One region of the Pseudomonas sp. A39 genome, then DNA from elsewhere that is predicted to be linked to it. Evidence: predicted binding sites of a transcription regulator. Region 1 holds the regulator's gene; each other region holds the start of a gene.
What was found. The regulator FliA, encoded in region 1, starts transcription of late flagellar genes. The targets are predictions, from matches to a motif close to CTAAAGTTTNNNNNNNNNNNGCCGNTAA.
Positions count from the first base shown of each region.

Region 2: a site for FliA is predicted at 2,262-2,289, ahead of AC3ZU9_RS28730 (methyl-accepting chemotaxis protein). Genes of this name have one in related genera too.
Region 3: a site for FliA is predicted at 2,711-2,738, ahead of AC3ZU9_RS29115 (methyl-accepting chemotaxis protein). Genes of this name have one in related genera too.
Region 4: a site for FliA is predicted at 2,070-2,097, ahead of motA (flagellar motor stator protein MotA). Genes of this name have one in related genera too.

Region 1 is NZ_JBYVMD010000003.1:135,378-139,469, reverse strand. It holds gene flhF (flagellar biosynthesis GTPase FlhF) at 1-625, shown strand, start outside; gene fleN (flagellar synthesis regulator FleN) at 731-1,564, shown strand; gene fliA (RNA polymerase sigma factor FliA) at 1,561-2,301, shown strand; gene AC3ZU9_RS03480 (chemotaxis response regulator CheY) at 2,469-2,843, shown strand; gene AC3ZU9_RS03475 (protein phosphatase CheZ) at 2,862-3,650, shown strand; gene AC3ZU9_RS03470 (chemotaxis protein CheA) at 3,662-4,092, shown strand, end outside.
Region 2 is NZ_JBYVMD010000064.1:3,273-7,364, reverse strand. It holds gene AC3ZU9_RS28735 (YifB family Mg chelatase-like AAA ATPase) at 1-114, shown strand, start outside; gene AC3ZU9_RS28730 (methyl-accepting chemotaxis protein) at 186-2,162, opposite strand; gene AC3ZU9_RS28725 (LysR substrate-binding domain-containing protein) at 2,340-3,260, opposite strand; gene AC3ZU9_RS28720 (NorM family multidrug efflux MATE transporter) at 3,413-4,092, shown strand, end outside.
Region 3 is NZ_JBYVMD010000067.1:5,237-9,328, forward strand. It holds partial or broken gene AC3ZU9_RS29105 (methyl-accepting chemotaxis protein) at 1-1,091, opposite strand, end outside; gene AC3ZU9_RS29110 (Na+/H+ antiporter family protein) at 1,321-2,640, shown strand; gene AC3ZU9_RS29115 (methyl-accepting chemotaxis protein) at 2,771-4,092, shown strand, end outside.
Region 4 is NZ_JBYVMD010000061.1:11,717-15,808, reverse strand. It holds gene AC3ZU9_RS28425 (rhodanese-like domain-containing protein) at 1-405, opposite strand, end outside; gene AC3ZU9_RS28420 (HDOD domain-containing protein) at 463-1,998, opposite strand; gene motA (flagellar motor stator protein MotA) at 2,165-3,016, shown strand; gene motB (flagellar motor protein MotB) at 3,020-4,039, shown strand.

The sequences.
Region 1 (4,092 bases):
GACCACCACCCTGGCCAAGCTGGCCGCACGCTATGTGCTCAAGTACGGCGCGCAGAATATCGCGCTGGTGAGCATGGACAGCTACCGCATTGGCGCCCAGGAACAGCTCAAGACCCTGGGCCGGATCCTCAACGTATCGGTGACCCATGTCGACCCGGGCCAGTCCCTGGCCAACGCCCTCGACCCGCTGCTGCGCAAGCGCGTGGTGCTGATCGATACCGCCGGCCTGCAAGCCAGCGACCCGGCGTTGCGCATGCAACTGGAAAGCCTGGCAGGTCGCGGCATCAAGTCGAAAAATTACCTGGTGCTTGCAACCACCAGCCAGAAACAAGTTCTTACCGCTGCGTACCACAGTTACAAGCGTTGTGGCCTGGCCGGTTGCATCCTCACCAAGCTCGACGAAACTGCGAGCCTGGGCGAGGTGCTGAGCCTGGCCATCAGTCATGAATTGCCGGTCGCCTACCTGACCGACGGACCGCGGATCCCGGATGATCTGCATCTGCCGCGCCGTCATCAGTTGGTCAGCCGCGCAGTCAGCGTGCAAATGCAAGAAGAGCCTAGCGAGGAAGCGATGGCCGATATGTTCGCCGACCTTTACCACAGCCCGGCAAAACGGGTGGGTTGAGTCAGGATGAACACCGTGAAATGTACCTACATCGATGGTCTGCAAGCGATTCACGCGGCCAAGCCATGTAGCCTGCGTCTAAGCAAGACAAGGTAAAGAAATAAAATGGGCAGCATGCATCCCGTACAGGTGATCGCGGTGACCGGCGGCAAAGGTGGCGTCGGGAAAACTAACGTGTCAGTGAATTTGTCCCTGGCCCTGGCAGAGCTTGGCCGTCGCGTCATGCTGCTGGATGCTGACCTGGGGCTGGCGAACGTCGACGTTCTGCTGGGGCTGACGCCCAAACACACCCTTGCCGATGTGATCGAGGGCCGCTGTGAGCTGCGCGATGTGCTGCTGCAGGGCCCTGGCGGCATCCGCATCGTGCCTGCCGCCTCCGGCACCCAGAGCATGGTGCACCTGAGCCCGGCACAGCATGCCGGGCTGATCCAGGCCTTCAGTGATATCGGCGACAACCTCGACGTGCTGGTGATCGACACCGCGGCCGGGATCGGCGAGTCCGTGGTCAGCTTCGTGCGCGCCGCGCAGGAAGTATTGCTGGTGGTCTGCGACGAACCCACCTCGATCACCGACGCCTACGCCCTGATCAAACTGCTTAACCGTGACTACGGCATGAACCGCTTCCGCGTGCTGGCCAACATGGCCCAGAGCCCGCAGGAAGGGCGCAACCTGTTCGCCAAGTTGACCAAGGTCACGGATCGCTTCCTCGATGTCGCCTTACAATACGTCGGCGCAGTTCCCTACGACGAGTGTGTGCGCAAGGCTGTGCAAAAGCAGCGTGCAGTCTACGAAGCGTTCCCTCGTTCCAAATGCGCATTGGCGTTCAAGGCTATTGCCCAGAAGGTCGATACCTGGCCGTTGCCCGCCAACCCTCGGGGGCATCTGGAGTTTTTCGTCGAGCGATTGGTGCATCAGACGAGCGCAGGACCCGTGCTATGACAGCGAACGGCTATAACGCTTACAAAAAGTCGGCCCGTGACAGCCAGGGTGAGTTGATCGAGCGCTACGCGCCACTGGTCAAGCGCATCGCCTATCACTTGCTGGCACGCCTGCCCGCCAGCGTCCAGGTCGAAGACCTGATCCAGGCGGGCATGATCGGTTTGCTCGAAGTGTCGACCAAATACGACGCGAGCAAGGGGGCGAGCTTCGAGACGTATGCGGGGATTCGTATCCGTGGCGCGATGCTCGACGAGGTGCGTAAAGGTGACTGGGCACCACGTTCGGTGCATCGCAATACGCGCATGGTCAGTGACGCAATTCGCGCAATTGAAGCAAAAACCGGTCGCGACGCTAAAGATCACGAAGTTGCGGCCGAACTCCAATTGAGTCTCGACGATTATTACGGGATTTTGAACGATACCTTGGGCAGCCGCCTGTTCAGTTTCGACGACCTCTTGCAGGACGGCGAGCACGAAGGGCTGCACGAGGATGGCGCGAGTGCTCATATGGAGCCGTCGCGTGACCTGGAAGATGAACGCTTCCAGGGTGCGCTGGCGGACGCGATTGCCAATTTGCCGGAGCGTGAGCGGTTGGTGTTGGCGCTGTACTACGACGAAGAGCTGAACCTCAAGGAAATCGGTGAGGTCCTGGGGGTCAGCGAATCGCGGGTCAGCCAGTTGCACAGCCAGTGCGCAGCCCGCTTGCGGGGGCGTTTGGGAGAGTGGCGAGCGCGCTGACAGGCAGTGTGGGGACACTGCAGACGATACCGCGAGGGCAGCAAGCCTTCGCGGTTTCGACCCGTGGTGCCCGAGGCGTCCTTTTTGTGTAATGCCTGTTGATTGAAATGGCGCGTCCAGGTGCTGGGCGCGTTTAAGACTGCTTGGAGGTCGAATTGGACAAGAACATGAAAATCCTCATCGTTGATGACTTTTCAACGATGCGGCGGATCATAAAAAACCTGTTGCGTGACCTTGGGTTCACTAACACGGTCGAGGCGGATGACGGCATTACGGCGATTCCGATCCTCAACAGCGGGAGCATCGACTTTCTGGTAACGGACTGGAACATGCCGGGCATGACCGGTATCGACTTGCTGCGCCACGTGCGCGCTGACGAAAAACTACGCAGCCTTCCCGTGCTGATGGTGACCGCCGAAGCCAAGCGTGAACAGATCATCGAAGCCGCCCAAGCCGGGGTTAACGGTTACGTGGTCAAGCCATTCACTGCATTGGCCTTGAAAGAGAAGATCGAAAAAATCTTCGAACGCATCCACGGCTAATGCCATCGCGGGGGAGCTATGGAGCATAAAGAAACGTCACAGGGAGACTTTGAGTCGACCCTGAAAAAGCATGCTCACCAGTTGGTCGACAGCCTTGAAAAAGGCCAGTTCGGCGATGCGGTGCAGTTAATCCATGAGCTCAATCAGACCCGTGACCGCGGCCTGTATCAGGAAGTGGGCAAGCTCACGCGCGAGCTGCACAGTGCGATCGTCAATTTCCAGATTGACCCGCATATGCCCCAGGCCGAAGAGATCTCGCAGATCACCGATGCCACCGAACGCCTGTCCTATGTGGTCAGGCTGACTGAGGCGGCGGCCAACCGCACCATGGACCTGGTGGAAAACGCCACGCCCCTGGTCAACGGCATGGCCACCGAGGCCCAGGCCTTGAGCCACGACTGGGGCCGTTTCATGCGCCGCGAAGTCGGGGCTGAAGAGTTTCGTGAGTTGGCGCGTCGGGTCGACGGGTTCTTGTCACGCAGCGAGCAGGAAAACCGCACGGTTTCCAGCAACCTCAACGACATTCTGCTGGCCCAGGATTACCAGGACCTCACCGGTCAGGTGATCAAGCGTGTGACCCAATTGGTCACCGAAGTGGAAAGCAACTTGCTCAAATTGGTGCTTATGGCAGGCCAGGTTGATCGTTTCGCCGGCATTGAACATGACCGCGAAGCGATCCTCTCGGAAAAAGATCCACAAAAACATCTCGCCAAGGGTGAAGGTCCGCAGATTCATGCCGATAAACGTGAAGACGTTATGTCAGGTCAGGATGACGTAGATGACCTGTTATCCAGTTTAGGCTTCTAAGGAGCACACCCATGAGCTTCGGCGCCGATGAAGAGATCCTTCAGGATTTCCTTGTAGAGGCCGGCGAAATTTTAGAGCAACTGTCCGAGCAACTGGTCGAGCTGGAAAGCCGCCCGGATGATGCGAACCTGCTCAATGCAATTTTTCGCGGTTTTCATACTGTAAAAGGGGGCGCCGGCTTCCTCCAGCTCCATGAGCTGGTGGAGTGCTGCCACATCGCCGAGAACGTGTTCGACATCCTGCGCAAGGGTGAGCGTCACGTTGATTCGGAGTTGATGGACGTGATTCTCGAAGCACTCGATGCGGTCAACGGCATGTTCAGCGAAGTGCGCGAACGTGCCCCGATCACCGCAGCCACTCCGGAGCTGCTGGCCGCCCTGGCGCGCTATGCCGAGCCTGCCGACCTGTCGGCTGCGCCGGTGGCTGAAGCGGCGCCGGAACC
Region 2 (4,092 bases), on a different contig from region 1:
GCGCATCGGCTGCTCAAGGTGGCGCGGACCCTGGCGGATCTGGAGCAGGGAGATGCCATCACGCGCGACCATCTGAAGGAGGCCTTGCAATACCGCCCGGCGGCGATCACTTGAGCCTGGCGCAGAACCTGATGCGGGAGAGGGCTTGCTCCCACACTTGATCAACTGCGCCTGAAGGGCCGGTTTCAGCGGAACCGATCCACCTCATGCCGCAAGCCCGCCGCCAGGGTTTCCAGTTCCTTGGCGGTGATCGCCAGGTTCGACACCACTTCGCGCTGCTCGCTGTTGGCCAGCGCAATGCTCTGCAAATTGCTGCTGAGCAAGGTCGCGGTGCTGCTCTGTTCCTGGGTGGCGGTGGTGATCGCCGCGAACTGTTGACCGGCCGAGCGGCTTTGCTCGTCGATACGTGCCAACGCCGACGCCACGTCGGCGTTGCGTGACAGGCCTTCCTGCATCAGCGCGTTGCCGTGTTCCATGGTGCTGATGGCGTTGCCGGTTTCGTGCTGGATGCTCTGGATCATCCCAGAGATCTCGTCGGTGGCCTGACGGGTGCGCGAAGCCAGGTTGCGTACTTCGTCGGCGACCACGGCGAAACCCCGGCCTTGCTCACCGGCCCGGGCGGCTTCGATCGCAGCGTTGAGCGCCAGCAGGTTGGTCTGTTCGGCGATCGAGGTAATCACACCGACGATCCCACCAATTTCCTGGGAGCGTTGGCCCAGGGTGTTGATCACCGTGGCCGTGCTGTTCAACGAGGTCGCGATATGTTCGAGGGACGACGAGGCTTCTTGCATCGAGTTACGGCCGATACGGGTTTGCTGGGCGTTTTCCTGGGCCAGGCGTTCCGTGGCGCCCATGTTGTCGGCGATGTTCAGCGACGTGGCGCTGAACTCTTCTACCGCGCCGGCCATGCTGGTGATCTCGCCGGACTGCTGCTCCATGCCTTCGTAGGCACCGCCGGACAGACCGGACAATGCCTGGGCGCGGCTGTTGACCTCTTCAGCCGCCTTGCGGATATGCGAGACCATGGTCGACAGCGCTTCCCCCATCTGATTGAAGCTGCGTGCCAACTGGCCGATTTCGTCATGGCTGGACACGTTCAGACGCGCGCTCAAATCACCCGCGCCCAAGGCTTCGGCCTGGCGTACAAGGTCACTCAACGGCGCGAGTTTGCTGCGCAGCAGCCAGACCGTTGCGCCGACGGCCAGCAGCATGGCCAGCACGCTGCCGATCACCAGGCGAATGCCGACATCCCACGTCACCGAGCGAATCTCCGCTTTGGGCATGCTTGCGACCACAGCCCACGGCCCGCCTTCGAAGGGCACCGACACGCTGTAGAAGTCCTCGGTTTTATCCGCCCAGAAGCGCCCCGTACCGGGGGTCTTGGCCAGGTCCGACATCACCGGCACCGCTTGGTCCGGCGCCTGCACGCCGGCCGGTGGTACCAGCCAGCGCTTTTGCTCGTCCAGCAACGCCAGGGAACCCGTTTGGCCGATACGGAAGCGTTTCAGGTTTTCGAACTGGGCATTCTGCGCGTCGGTGTAGTCAAAACCGATGAACAGCACCGCAATGACTTTGCCGCTGGCGTCGCGCACCGGGCTGTATTGAGTCATGTAGGAGCGATCGAACAACACTGCGCGGCCGATGTAAGTCTGCCCACTGAACACACGCGAATAGGCCGGCCCATTGCGGTCAAGCACAGTGCCGATGGCGCGATTGCCGTCCTGTTTGGTCAGGGAGGTGCTGACGCGGATGAAGTCGTCGCCGCTGCGCACGAACACCGTCGCCACACCGCCGGACATCTGCTTGAACTCGTCGACTTTATCGAAGTTGTTGTTCAGCAGATCGCTGCCCAGGTACAAGCTCGGGGTCTGTACACCCGCGACGGCAACAGGTTGATCTGCCTGTACGCGCAAGCCGGCACTGAAGCGCTTCTCGAAAAGCCCCGTCAGGCGCTGTGTACTCTCACGCAAGGTGCTGTGAAACGTATTGAGCTGGTCGGCGAGCAAGCGCGCCTCGCTGGCCAAGTGTTCCTCACGGGTCGCGAGGTTGGCGGTGTCGAGCGAACGCAGGGCAAAAACAGTGCTGCCACCAATGGCAACAGCAAGGATCACAGCTAACGCGATACCAAGCTGGGAGGCAATCCGGGCGCGAGGTTGAGACATGATGGCTCCTGGCCGAGGCCAGGATCATCCTGATCTCATAGCGCTGCTCGGCAAATTATCTAGTGGGTAACGTTGGTGCACGATGGTTCCAACACACCTACTTCGGCGGGCAGAGCCAATACTTGAGCGCATCACCGGGACATCGCGCAAACGATTGCAGGAGCGGCCTGCCGGCACTCAATCGAGACGTTCGACCTCGGGCAATGCCATGGCCTTGACTTCTGCCTGGAGAAACTCCGCCAAGCGCCGCAAACGCTCGCCGCCGGGGCGGGTTTTCGGCCAGACCAGGTAGTAATTTTCGCCACTGGCCACGGCGGTTGGCCACGGCAGGCTCAACCGCCCTTGGGCCACGTCTTCGGCCACCATCAACAGGTCGCCCATGGACACGCCATAGCCCCGCGCGGCGGCGATCATGCCCAGTTCGAGCGTATCGAATACCTGCCCACCCTTGAGCGACACTTGGGATGACAACCCCATGCGCTCCAACCAATTGCGCCAGTCGCGACGGTCAGGGGTGGGGTGCAGCAATTCGGCGGTGGCCAGGCGTGCTGCATCCCAGGGCCCATCTTCCAGCAGGTTCGGCGCGCCTACCGGGATCAGCAATTCCGGAAATAGATAACTGGCCTCCCAGTCGGCCGGGAAATGCCCGTAACTCAGCAGCACCGCGCAGTCGAACGGTTCTTGGTTGAAGTCCACCTCGTCCACGCTCATCCAGGCGCTGGTCAGTTGCACCTCATTGCCCGGCTGCAGCGCCCGGAAGCGACTGAGCCGCGCCAGCAGCCAACGCATGGTCAGGGTCGACGGCGCCTTCATACGCAGGATGTCATCTTCAGCGTTCAAGGTATGACAGGCCCGTTCCAGCGCAGCAAAGCCTTCCCTCACGCCGGGCAGCAGCAGGCGCGCGGCCTCGGTGAGCTGTAAGGTGCGGCCGCTGCGCTGGAACAGGCGGCAGGCGAAATGCTCTTCCAGCGTGCGGATATGCCGGCTCACCGCACTTTGAGTAATGGACAGCTCCTCCGCTGCGCGGGTGAAGGAGTTGTGTCGAGAGGCGGCTTCAAATGCACGCAAGGCATAAAGCGGAGGAAGACGACGGGACATAGGAAAAGCTCCGACAGCGCAATGCGCAAACCCTACCAGAATCAAGCAAGCATGAGTTTTAATCATGCGAACGATCGCATTTATCCCTTTGTGCAATGCACTGAGAGCGCCGAGAATCCACCCTTCCCCCCCCCTGCGAATTTTCGAGTGTGATGATCATGCAGCATCCGGCACGTACCGAACTCTGGGCCATTCTGCGGCTGTCAGGGCCGTTGATTGCCTCACAGTTGGCGCACATGCTGATGGTGCTGACCGACACCCTGATGATGGCCCGTCTGAGCCCCGAAGCCCTGGCCGGCGGTGGGCTGGGCGCGGCGAGCTATTCGTTCGTGTCGATTTTCTGCATCGGCGTGATTGCTGCCGTCGGTACCCTGGTGGCCATCCGTCAAGGCGCGGGCGATATCGAGGGCGCCACCCGCCTGACCCAGGCCGGGCTGTGGCTGGCCTGGCTGATGGCCTTGGCGGCCGGTTTGCTGCTGTGGAACCTCAAGCCGTTGCTGCTGATGTTTGGCCAGACCGAAACCAATGTTCACTCGGCCGGGCAATTCCTGACGATCCTGCCATTCGCACTGCCCGGTTTCCTGAGCTTCATGGCCTTGCGCGGCTTCACCAGCGCAATTGGCAAAGCCAAGCCGGTGATGGTCATCAGCCTCGGCGGCGCGGTGGCCAACTACCTGCTCAACCACGCGTTGATCGAAGGCATGTTCGGCCTGCCGAAATTGGGCCTGATGGGCATCGGCCTGGTCACCGCCGTCGTCGCCAACGGCATGGCGTTGGCGCTGATGGGGTACATCCACAGGAACCGTGCCTATGCAGCCTACCCGCTCAGCAC
Region 3 (4,092 bases), on a different contig from region 1:
TCCAGCAGGGTGCCCTTGGCATTGTCGGCATCCAGTTGGGCTTTCAGCGCTTCGGCGGGGGCCACCAGGACGTTCTCTGGCACGTCCAGCAACACGCCCCACGGTTTGCCCTCCGGAATCGGCGCAAACGGTGCCAGTACCTTGAGCTGATGGTCGCTGCGCAGGCTGCGGATCTGTGTACTGCCGGCCAGGGCGCTGATCAACTGCGCACCGTTGGTGGTGTCGACCTGGTCCAGGCGCTGGCTGAGTTTGCTCGCGTCCGGACTGTAGCCGGCGAGCAAGCCGGTGGGGCTGAGGATGCTGACTTGGGTCTGACCGTCATACAACTTCTGGCTGGCCTGTTGGCTCACGGCCTGCAGGCTGTTGAGGTTGATGTCCACCGACAACGAAGCGATGACGTTGCCATTGACCATCAGCGGGAAGACGATGCTGGTCATCAGCACGTTTTGCCCATCGATCTTGTAGAAGTAGGGCTCGATCACGCAGGGTTTGAGGGTCGTACGCGGGCAGGTGAACCAGGCGTTGGCCTTCTCGCCGCTGGGGCTGAGCTGGGTATTGGACATGTCGCTTTCCGGCAACGCCATCGAGGTCAGCTTGCCCGGCGTCGGTTGCGACCAGTACAGGGCGAAGCGGCCCTTGTCATTACTGCCCAGTTCGGCCTGGCCGGCGAATAACTCATCCTTGCCGTCCAGGGCGTTGGCTTCGAACACCAGGGATAAACCGAGCAAGTCCGGGTTGGCCTGCAGGGCGGCCTTGACTTGGCGGGTCAGGTCTTCACGGGTGTCGAAGGCGTCGAGGAAGCGCTTTTCAGCCTGTTCACGCAAAAACAGCACCTGGCGGGAAAAACCGTGGCCGTATTGGTAGGCGTCCATGAATTGGCGACGAATGCCCAACGCTTGCACTTCACCCTGCGCCTCGATGCGCGCCTGGGCGGCTTCATCCAGCATCTGCATGCTGGAGGCTTTGACCTGCTGAGAGCTCTGCGCCATGCGATACAACGAAAGACCCACCAGCAGGGTCACGATCCCCAGCAGGCACAGGCCGGCGAGCAGGGTGATTTTCCATTGAATAGAGAGCTGCCTAAGCGACATCGGAAATCCTTAACCTAAAATACAAACAGAGGCTCTGTATCGGCGGTTTCAGAGGTTTCTTTATTAAAACAGTCATCCTCACCACAGGTTTTTTGACATGCGGGCCCACCTGCTGCAAAGTGCGCGCCCTCTAATAAGACCTCCTTCAAGCCTGCACGCTGGCTGCCATCCGATGGCTGCCTGGGCGCGGGCATGCCTGTTTTTTATGTTTCTGCTTGAGGTAACCATGATTAACGCAGTCATTGCCGCGGTCGGCACCATGCTGGTGCTCAGCCTGTCCCGCGTGCATGTGGTCATCGCCATCATCGTCGGTGCCCTGGTCGGTGGCCTTACCGGTGGGCTGGGTATCGACGCCACGCTCAAAGCCTTCAATGGCGGCTTGGGCGGTGGTGCAACTGTGGCGTTGTCCTACGCCTTGCTCGGCGCTTTCGCCGTAGCGATTGCCAAATCCGGCCTGGCCCACGCCCTGGCCGACAAGGCGCTGCTGCTGGTCGACCGCCAGGAAGCCACCGGCGGCAGTCACGTCAAATGGCTGTTGATTGGCCTGCTGTGGGTGGTGGCGATTGCCTCGCAGAACATCCTGCCGATCCATATCGCGTTCATCCCGCTGTTAGTGCCGCCGCTGCTCTACGTGCTGACCAAGCTGCAACTGGACCGCCGCCTGATCGCCTGTGTGATGACCTTCGGCCTGATCACGCCCTACATGTTTCTGCCGGTGGGTTTCGGCAATATCTTCCTCAACCAGATACTGCTGGCCAACGTGGCCAAGAGCGGGGTGGATATCAGCCAAGTCAACGTCACTCACGCCATGAGCCTGCCGGCGCTGGGCATGGTGGTTGGCCTGCTGGTGGCGGTGTTTGTCAGCTACCGCAAAAAGCGCGTGTACGACCTGGAGAAAATCGAGCGGGTCGAACAGGTCGCGGTGCAATACAACCCACTGACCCTGCTGGTGGCCGGCGTGGCGATTGCCTCGGCGTTTATCATCCAACTGTGGCTGGACTCGATGATCATCGGCTCCCTGGCCGGGTTTTTGATCTTCTCGGTGTCGGGCATCGTGCGCTGGCGCGACACCGACGACCTGTTCACCGAAGGCATGAAGATGATGGCGATGATCGGCTTCATCATGATTGCCTCGTCGGGCTTCGCCGAAGTGCTCAAGGCCACCGGTGACGTGCGTTCGCTGGTGGAAACCTCGGCGGCGTTCATCGGCCATAGCCGTGGGGTGGGCGCGCTGCTGATGTTGCTGGTGGGTTTGCTGGTGACCATGGGCATCGGTTCGTCGTTTTCCACGGTGCCGATCCTGGCGGCGATTTTTGTGCCGCTGTGTGTGCAACTGGGCTTCAGCCCGGTGGCCATCGTGTGCATCGTCGGCACGGCGGGTGCCTTGGGCGACGCTGGCTCACCGGCCTCGGACTCCACCCTCGGCCCCACCTCCGGCCTGAACATCGACGGCCAGCACCACCACATCTGGGACACCGTGGTGCCGACGTTCCTGCACTACAACCTCCCATTGCTGGCGTTCGGCTGGCTGGCCGCAATGACCCTCTGACCCTCTGACTTGTAGTGAGCGGGCTTGTCGAATCGTCGCACCGCCCCCCAGCGCGGGGCAAGCCCGCTCACTACAGATATCTCTTGTGCGGCCGATAGCTTTTCAAGTCGCCTAATAAGAGAGAAAAGCCATGCGTCTGAGCCTCAAGGCCAAAGTCCTTTCACTCGCCGTAGTGCCGGTGTTGCTGTTCGCCGTGGTCATCAGCCTGACCACCGTCTGGATCCTGCAGGGTCAGGCGCGCAACGAGGTGGAGGAAACCCGCCAGCGCCTGCTCAACGATGCCAAGGCCACTCTGCAAAGTTATGTCGAAGTGGCCATGACCACCATCAAACCGCTCTACGACGCGGCCGCCCCCGGTGATACCGCCGCGCGTGCCGAGGTGGTCAAGCTGCTGTCCAACACCCGCTACGGCAAAGATGGCTACTTCTTCGGCTACGACTCCGAGACCATCCGCCTGTTCAAGGGCAACAGCCCCGACGGCGTCGGCAAGAGCTTCAAGGACAACCGCGACCCCAATGGCGTGTACGTCAACCGCGACCTGGTCAAGGTGGGTAAGGACGGCACCCACTACCTGCAATACAGCTCGACCCAGCCGGGGCAGACCGAACTGGTGCCGAAGATGGGCTACACCGAATACCTGCCCAAATGGGACATGGTCATTGGTACGTCGGTGAACCTGGATGGCATCGAGGCCCAGGTCGCCGTGGTCGAAGCCAAGGTTGAGAAACGCATGGAAGGCGTGCTGCTGAGCATTCTCGGCGTGGCCGTGGTGGTGCTGTTGGTGATCGCGGCCGTCGGTATGGTCATGGCCAATACCATCCTGCGCCCGCTGCACCTGATGAAAGCCAACCTCGACGATATCGCCGCCGGGGAGGGCGACCTGACCCGCCGCTTGGCCATCACCAGCCAGGATGAGCTGGGCGATCTGGCGGGCGCGTTCAACCGTTTTGTCGACAAGATCCATGGCCTGGTGCGCCAGATCACCGAGATGACCACCCAACTCACCGGCCTGGTCAGCCAGGTTTCCGACCAGGCCCAGCGCTCCGAGCAGGCCATGGAGCGCCAGCGCCACGAGACCGACCAGGTCGCCACCGCGATCAACCAGATGTCGTCCGCCGCGCAAGAAGTGGCGCGCAGTGCCCAGGGCGCTTCGGTGGCCGCCCAGCAAACCGATGCCGAAGGCCAGGCCGCCAAGCGCGTGGTAGACGGCAGCATCGCGCAGATCCATGCGCTGGTGAACGACATCCGCAGTAGCGGCGTGTCCCTCGACAGCTTGCAGCAGGACGTGTCCTCCATCGTCAGTGTGCTCAGCGTGATCCGCTCTATCGCTGAACAGACCAACCTGCTGGCGCTCAACGCCGCGATCGAGGCCGCACGGGCAGGGGAGGCCGGGCGTGGTTTTGCGGTGGTGGCGGATGAAGTGCGCGCGCTGGCCAGCCGCACGCAGACCAG
Region 4 (4,092 bases), on a different contig from region 1:
GACTGGCGCGGGCACGTCGGTGGAGACCGGGTGTTTTTCGTCCAGCCACGCCAGCAGGCCGCCGTCAAGGTAGTGGTATTTCTGGTGGCCGATCACATCGAGCATCCAGATAAAACGCCCGGCCCAGCCGCCGCCTTCGTCGTCATAGACCACGTAGGTGGCGTCGGGGGTATGGCCCAATTCGCCGAACAGTGTTTCCAGGTCAGCTTTGTTGGGCAGCAAACCGGGCGCCGGCGCCTGGCCCAACTGGGTGCGCTTGGGGTCAACGAAATGCGCGCCGGGGATATGCCCTTCGGCGTAGCGGGCGGCACTGGTGAGGTCCACCAGAATCAGGTGTTCGGCCTCCAGGCGGCCGAGCAGGTCGCCGGATTCGATCACCAGCGGCAAGCCAGAGAAGTCAGGCATGTGAGGTCTCCTGGGCACAAATGTTGGCATTAAAGGACCGCGATTGTAGCGCAAGCATCAGGCGCTGCGGTTGGTAAAGCAGTGCAGGGCTTTCTCGATGCATTGGGCGGTTTTGCCGAAGGCCTGCACGGTGGTTTCCGAGAACGGCCCGCCACCCTGGTCGGCCACCATCAGCATCACCACCTTGCCATTGCAGCTCAGGGAGCGCAGCAACAGGTGTTCGCCAGTAAACAGGCGGCGCAGGATCGGCGGCAGCAGCGCCGAGAACTGCGCATGGTTGTCCGGTGTGAGGCGCACCTGGGCGGACTTTTCCAGCAGGCGTTGCAGCAGCGTGCTGTTGACCACGTCCAGGCTCAGGTTGGCTGCGTCTTTCGGCAGGCCGTCGACCTGGTGCACGCGCAACATGCTCTGCGCGCGATCGGTCATCAGCAGCATGACCCGCTGCATGCCGCTGGCCACCAAGGCCTCCTTGGCGCACGTGGTCAGGTGCATGGCGTTGGCAAAGCGGCTGGGCTCTACCAGCAGCTCGGTGCAGCGCTTGCGCCACACGGCCAGGGCCTCGGCGGTGGGCGGTGGCGCGGGTAGCAGGCCGCGATGAATTTTCTGCACATGCCAGGGCCAGATCAGCGACAGCGCCGGGTGCCAGAGGTCAGGCATCAACGTGTTGCGGGCGCTGGCGACGGCTTGCTGGTGAACCTGTTGTTGCACCTCGCCCAACGGCTGTTGCAGGTACAGCGCCGTGAGGCGCTGCCAGCGCTCGGTATGCGGGCAGGTCCAGGACTCCTGGGCCGACATCGCCAGGCCGTTGGCCAGCAACACCGTATTGGCCGGCTGGTTGAGCCAGCGGCGCAGGTTGGGTTCGGCGTCGAGCAATTGTTGATGGCGCAGGGAGTCATCTTCGCGGGCGATATGCAGCGCCTTGACCAGCAGACGCTGTTCGGTCAACAGCAGCTTGTAGCCCTGGGATACCCAGATCGGCAGGTGCCAGGCGTCGGTCAGGCCGACGCACAGGTCCAGCAGGCGCACGCCGAATAAGGCCTGTTCCACCTCGCGGGCCGAATGGCCTTTGTGGATCACCCGCAGTTCCCATTCTTCCAGGAGTTTGGGGTACGCGATCGCCATCGGCCACAGCGGCGACAGAAACAGCAGGCTACCCCAGTGAATGTCTTGCCACAGGCGCGCCAGGCGGCTGCCGAACAAACCGTTGGCTTGCTGCGAAGCGTGCTGGCTCACCAGCAACAATTGGCGCAGTGCCACGGGAATCTCGTTTTCGGGCACTGCGGGCAAGCGCGCCAGCAGTTCTTCGGCGCGCTTGAGGCCCAGGCGGTTAAGCGCCACTTCGAGATTTTCTGCCGGCTCAGCCAGGCTGCCGTGGGTGTGGCTGTTGGCCTCGCGCATCACGCTGAGCACCAGCGCCGGGCTGTCTTGCATCAGCTCGGCAATATCCCGCAATGAACTGCGGCTGTCGCGGATGCCCTTGCACACACGGTCGTGGCTGGCCTGTGGAACAGGCAGCAGCACATCGTCCAGGCGCTTGATCCAAGCGGCGAGAGAGGTAGGTTTAGCAGTTGGGACTGTCGTTTCATTAGCCATGATTGGGGCGCGATCATCACTTGCGGTCAACACACCCGGAGCGGGCCGAACTGGCTTTTCGCCTTAACGGGCTATAGTCTGGCGCAGTTTTGCCGATAAGAGGAACAAGAGTTTTCAGTTCCCCCCAATATGTCCATGAACCCGACGGCGCAAGTACTCATCTCCTATGGCTAAAATTATCGGCATCATTGTCGTCATCGCAAGTGTGCTCGGTGGGTACGTCCTGTCCCACGGTAAAATTGCTGCGCTGATCCAGCCCTTCGAAGTGCTGATCATCGGTGGTGCGGCATTCGGCGCATTCTTGCAGGCGAACCCCGGCTACATGACGATGCACGTGGTCAAGAAATCCCTGGGCATGTTCGGTTCACGCTTCACTCACACCTTCTATCTGGAGGTGTTGGGCCTGGTCTACGAGATCCTCAACAAGAGCCGCCGCGAAGGCATGATGGCCATCGAAGGTGACATTGAGGACGCTGCGGCCAGCCCGATTTTCGCCAAGTACCCGGCCGTGCTCAAAGATGAGCGCATGACCGCCTATATCTGTGACTACTTGCGCATCATGTCCTCCGGCAACATGGCTCCCCATGAGCTGGAAGGCCTGTTCGACATGGAGTTGTTCAGCCTTAAGGAAGAGCTGGAGCACCCGTCCCACGCCGTGACCGGTATCGCTGATGGTATGCCGGGTTTCGGTATCGTCGCGGCGGTACTCGGTATCGTGGTGACCATGGCCTCCCTGGGTGAAGGCGACCAGGCCGCCATCGGTATGCACGTCGGTGCGGCACTGGTCGGTACCTTCTTCGGTATTCTCGCGGCTTACGGCTTCTTCGGTCCGTTGGCCACCTCCCTGGCCCATGACGCCAAGGAAGAAATCAACCTGTACGAATCGATCAAGGCCAGCCTGGTGGCTTCCGCTTCCGGCATGCCGCCGTCGCTGGCGGTGGAGTTCGGTCGTAAAGTGCTGTACCCCAAGCATCGCCCAAGCTTCGCCGAGTTGGAACAAGCGGTTCGCGGTCGCTAAGCCATGGAAAACAACCAGCCGATAATCATCAAGCGCGTCAAGCGCTTCGCTGCGGGGCACCATGGTGGCGCCTGGAAAATCGCCTTCGCCGACTTTGCGACGGCGATGATGGCGTTCTTCCTGGTGCTGTGGCTGATGTCCACCGCCACGCCGGAACAGAAGATTGCCATCGCCGGCTACTTCAAAGACCCCATTGGTTTCTCGGAAAGTGGCACGCCCTTCGTGATCGACCTGGGCGGTTCGCCGCAGTTGGCGCCTGAGCGCACTATCAACCCGGAAGTCAAAACCGAAGCGCCTCAGGAAAAGATCCCGATCGAGCGCGATACCGTTGAGGCCATGGCGGAGCAGGTCGAGCAAGAACGGCTGGAACTGTTGCTGCAAGAACTGCAGACCAAGGTTGAGGAAAACCCGCAACTGCTGAAGTTCAAGGACCAGATTTCGTTCGAGATCACCCCGGACGGCTTGCGCATCCAGATCACCGATGCGGCCAACCGGCCGATGTTCGACTCCGGCAGTGCGCGCCTGAAGCCGTACTTTGAAGACATCCTGCTGGCCATGGCCGACACCATCAAGGCGGTGCCGAACAAGATCAGCATCAGCGGCCACACCGACGCCAAGCCGTATGCGGGCCAGGGCGACTTCGGCAACTGGGAGCTTTCGGCCAACCGTGCCAACGCTGCACGTCGCGCGCTGGTGGCCGGCAGCTACCCGGACCCGCAAGTGGCGCGGGTGGTGGGGTTTGCATCGTCGCAGCTGTTTGATCACAAGGACCCGTTCAACCCGATCAACCGCCGTATCGATATCGTCGTGCTGACCAAAAAGGCCCAGCGTGCGATTGAAGGTGATCAGCAGCCGGCTCCGCCGCCCACTCCGGGTGCAGGCGCACCGGGTGAGGTTCCGACCGATCCGAACGCCATTCCGCCAGGGCAAGAGCCATTGCCGGCGCATGAACTGCGCCAGAAGCTGAATCTGTTTGATGAGGGTGGGGTGAAGGATCCTACGGTGCCTAAGGCTGGGTCGTAAGCCACATCCTATAGGCACCACCCATTAAAACGCCCCGACTGATGGGGGCGTTT